DNA from 2 places in the Blautia sp. HCP3S3_B11 genome. Region 2 is predicted to be linked to the other one. Evidence: riboswitches for the same ligand, from Rfam matches in the RefSeq annotation. Region 2 holds a riboswitch; the other holds the start of a gene.
What was found. Region 2 has a riboswitch for thiamine pyrophosphate ahead of thiW (energy coupling factor transporter S component ThiW). Riboswitches for the same ligand answer to the same signal wherever they lie in the genome.

Region 1 (2,205 bases), on a different contig from region 2:
CCCCGTGTTCTGGAATTGTTTTTGTTTCTGCTTCCATCTTATATTTCCTCCAAATTTATGTAATATGTTATATATACTAAATAAAAATATCTTAATCATGAAGGAATCCCGTCAGCGGAGAAGATGCACTGCCGCCTTTGTCTAATGTACGGCCAAGACCAGACAGATAAGCACTTCTTCCTGCTTCAATAGCTTTCTTAAATGCTTCTGCCATCACCTGTACATCTCCGGCTGTTGCAATCGCAGTATTTGCCATTACTGCTGAAGCTCCCATCTCCATAGCTTCGCACGCCTGGGAAGGTCTTCCGATTCCTGCATCTACAATGATTGGAAGGTCAATCTCATCAATCAGAATCTGTATAAATTCTTTTGTGCAGAGACCTTTATTTGATCCAATCGGAGAGCCCAGCGGCATGATACAGGCTGCTCCTGCGTTTACCAGATCTCTTGCAACATTTAAATCAGGATACATATACGGCATTACCACAAAGCCTTCTTTTACAAGAATCTCTGTTGCTTTGATTGTCTCATAATTATCCGGAAGAAGATATTTAGAATCATGCATAACTTCAATCTTTACGAAATCTCCGCATCCGATCTCTCTTGATAATCTGGCGATACGGACTGCCTCCTGTGCATTTCTTGCTCCTGATGTGTTCGGAAGCAAGGTCACATTCTTTGGAATATAATCCAGAATATTTGCAAGTCCGCCTTCATTTGCGCGACGTAAAGCCAGTGTAATAATCTGTGCATCCGCTTTTTCAATACATGCTTTCACCAGATCCAGTGAAAATTTACCTGATCCCAGAATAAAACGGGAGGTAAATTCATGTCCTCCTAAAACTAATTTGTCCTCGTATTTCTTTTCATTATTTGTGTTTGCAATTGTACTCATTATTTATGTCCTTCTTTCCTGAAATATCATAGTTATTTAATATCTGCATAGATGAGACCAATATCCTCTCTTCACTTTCTCTGCCTGATTAAGACTAATTTGTCTTAGCAGCTTCCGCCACCCATAAAGCTTACTATTTCCATTACGTCTCCATCCTTCAAAACAGTGCTCACATATTCTGTTTTTGGCAGAATTTCTTCATTTAACTCTACTGCGATCTGACTGATCACATATCCATTCTGTTCCAGATATTCTTTCACAGAAAATACACCCGGCAGTTCTTTTTTCGTTCCGTTTACTGTAAACATGTTCTTCTCCTTTCCCGGAAATAAATGGGAGTAAAACAGACATTTTTCCATATTTTCATATCAACGGAACAATATGGAAGAATTTCCAATAGTATAAAAAAGGAGTCCACAAAAGAATGTACCCGCGGTGGTGCACCCCTTCATGAACTCTGTTCACTCTCATTTTTCCAATATTCAATTCAAGTCTACTAACAAGTTGTTTTCTCAAACAATCCTGTTGATACACTATAGCAATTCCACAAAATAATGCAAATTGCTGTAGTTACTGTTCATTTTATATTCGGTAACTACTCCTGTTTCAGATAGATATCATATAGCCACATAAAAAAGGAGATACCAAAGTATCTCCCGTAAATTCACTATCATATACGTTCCTACGTTGGCATTATCCAAATCAGGTATAAGGGTCGAAGTTGATAACTTCCTCTCAGCCTGCTGTCACAAGCTCCCCTGTTCTTTTACAGTAATAAAGTATAATATTTTGCAGTCCACATGTCAACTACATTCTAAGTTTTTTATGAAACTCCTGCAGAGTATCTTTGAGACAGAAAATAAATAATGCCGCCACAGTGAGAAAACTAATCCCCGCACAGACAACCGAAGGATATACCAATCTCACAATTCCCGTCCATACAAGAACTATTGGAATCAGTCCCGCAACACCTGCCTGAACAAGATAAAACAAGTATTCTTCCCGTTCCAGACGGTTCACTTTTGCAATTACAGGAATGGAAAACTGTACCGCCAATGCCCCAAAAGGAAGAACAAAATCTACAGACCAGCCTCTCCATCCGATAAACCAATCCCATAGAATTGCTATCACAGATATAATCAATAGCTGCCACATTTCATTCTTAAGAATGTTCCTTCTTTTAAAATACGCCACCATAACTACCAGCCAGGCACAGGCACATCCCGCACCTGCAAACCAGAACCAGTTTAACATACCGGCGGTCATAAAATTAATCACCCCACAGGCCACTGCTATCGCCAGACACAGAA
Region 2 (2,205 bases):
TATCCTGTGTACCTGCGTCGATACCGATCGCGTGAGCGGTCTGTCCGGACATCGCAAGGAGTTCGGACATATTTCCTTTTAGAAGTTCTGGCATATGAATGCTCATAAGTTTTTGCGCAAATTCATAGCGAAGAGTGCTACATGCAGTTCCTACCAGATCGAGCATGACTGGAATGTGAATGATGCCAGCAGTTTTTAAGGATTTCGGCATGGACTCCATACGGGCATCGGTGATGTTCCCGAGGTTTAATGCCAGTGCCTGCGCGTGGCTGGTGATTTCGGCTACTTCCGCAGGGTGTTCTGCCATGATTGGGCGGCCTCCTGCCGCCAGGATGATATTGGCACAGTCATGGATAGAAATCGGATTAGTGATGCAGTGAATCAGCGGCTGTGCTGCTCTGGTAAGTTGTCTGGTTCTTGTCTGATTTTCGATCATATACTTTTGCTCCAAGGCTTTGCTGAAATTTGGCAAGCATTCCTGAGTGGCTTAATGCTTTCAGGAAGAAGTAGGCGATGGTACCGCCCATGCAGGTTGCTGCCAGAAACATTGGTGTGTAAAAGAATGCGTTCAGTCCACTTCTTCCCATAAGAAATGCCATGACAGGATAGGAAACCAGAGAACCGATAATGCCGGTTCCGAAGATTTCACCGATCACTGCGCAGATGATTTTTCCATGGGATGCGCGGTAGAAAACACCGGATAAAAATGCACCGAATACGGCACCTGTCAGTGCCAGTGGTGGGATACCCATAAACATCATACGGATAATTCCGATGAGAGTGGCACACAGAAGTGAATACCATGGTCCCAGAAGTACGGAACAGACGATGTTGATCAGGTGTGCGGTCGGGCACATTCCCTCGATTCTCAGAATTGGTGAAATGACTACGCCGATGGCAACCATCATGGCGAGCATGACCATTCGGAATGTTTTTGCTCTGTCTGTGTTCATTGTGAACCTCCTTAAGTTGTGGAATATAAAAAATCTGCCGGAATAATACACTGGCAGATTTCGATTCATTCATACATTCCCTACGCTGGCATTATCCATATCAGGTGCGGTCGAAGATATATCTTCCTCTCAGCCTGTTACACAGGCTCCCGTTGTTATTATCCATATGCAAATTTTTTACTGCTGTTAGAGCGTGTTTGAAAAATCTCCCATAAATTGTGACGCATATCTTGTAGAAAGCCTTTTTCAAACACGCTCTAGGGTAACACAACAGTATGGAAAAGTCAATGAGAGATGATTGTAACTGGTTTTGGTTCGTGTTACAATTTAACCGAATCAAGTAAGTCCCCTGCTTCAATTGCGAGAAGCAATAAGCAGTGGGTGGGACTTGCTTGTATCAGGAGGGGTACAAGCCCCTCCTGATAAACTGCGGAGCAGTTATTCGGTTATGAGCAAGTAGCGAAAGCGGATTGCGAATATCCGATTGACTCAAATCAAACAAGCAGCGAAGGCGAATTGTGCATATTCGCCTGGTCTGTAAACTAAGGTCAGGAGGATACGGTCATGGCAAAAAAATTTTGCATTACAGGAACTTGTGTTCCGGAGAAAACTGTAAATGACTGGAGCAGCCCTCTTTCTGAAAAGTTTCCAATGCGTTCGCTTGGAATGAAAATCACATTTTTCTTTCTTTTCTCGGACTGCTGAGAGAGAAATATCTGAAATGGCAGCAGGGGAAGGATTCTACATTTCAGTCAGTGGTTCTGGCAGGTGTGTATGATGTAAAAACTTTAAAACTAAAACTGCATCCACAGGAGGAATCAAAGTATAACAGTCCATGGAATATAGCAGTAGATTTTCGTCTGGACATGAGCTTTTCAGTTAAAGATATTGAAAGCATGCTGAATGAATATGAGCAGGATTATCAGACGGGAATGAATATCCGGGAAATCAGTCAGCTGATTTATGATTATACAAGCGGTTACCCGTATCTTGTTTCGCGGATATGCCAGATTATGGATGAGAGGATTTTGGGAACGGATGAATTTTTGACAAATGTGTTGGTATGGACGAGGGCAGACAGGAGGAAAAATAATGTTGACGGAAGTTGACTTGCACAACATAATATAGATATAAACACTGTTCAGATAAATTTTGTACGGTAAAAACGAAATAAATGGAGGGATTTTTACATGAAGGTATTAAACTATGGCTCATTAAATGTGGATTATGTATATTCTGTGGACCACATTAT

Region 1: another riboswitch for thiamine pyrophosphate. It lies ahead of thiS (sulfur carrier protein ThiS); the one in region 2 lies ahead of thiW (energy coupling factor transporter S component ThiW).

What each region holds. Positions count from the first base shown of each region.
Region 1 is NZ_JBQHVP010000023.1:29,613-31,817, reverse strand. It holds gene thiH (2-iminoacetate synthase ThiH) at 1-37, opposite strand, end outside; gene ACTNC0_RS15805 (thiazole synthase) at 92-895, opposite strand; gene thiS (sulfur carrier protein ThiS) at 1,000-1,203, opposite strand; TPP riboswitch at 1,557-1,665, opposite strand; gene ACTNC0_RS15795 (DUF6320 domain-containing protein) at 1,703-2,205, opposite strand, start outside.
Region 2 is NZ_JBQHVP010000026.1:6,045-8,249, forward strand. It holds gene thiM (hydroxyethylthiazole kinase) at 1-436, opposite strand, end outside; gene thiW (energy coupling factor transporter S component ThiW) at 366-953, opposite strand; TPP riboswitch at 1,013-1,116, opposite strand; gene ACTNC0_RS16550 (DUF6783 domain-containing protein) at 1,147-1,251, shown strand; gene ACTNC0_RS16555 (hypothetical protein) at 1,518-1,658, shown strand; gene ACTNC0_RS16560 (hypothetical protein) at 1,724-2,062, shown strand; gene ACTNC0_RS16565 (ribokinase) at 2,144-2,205, shown strand, end outside.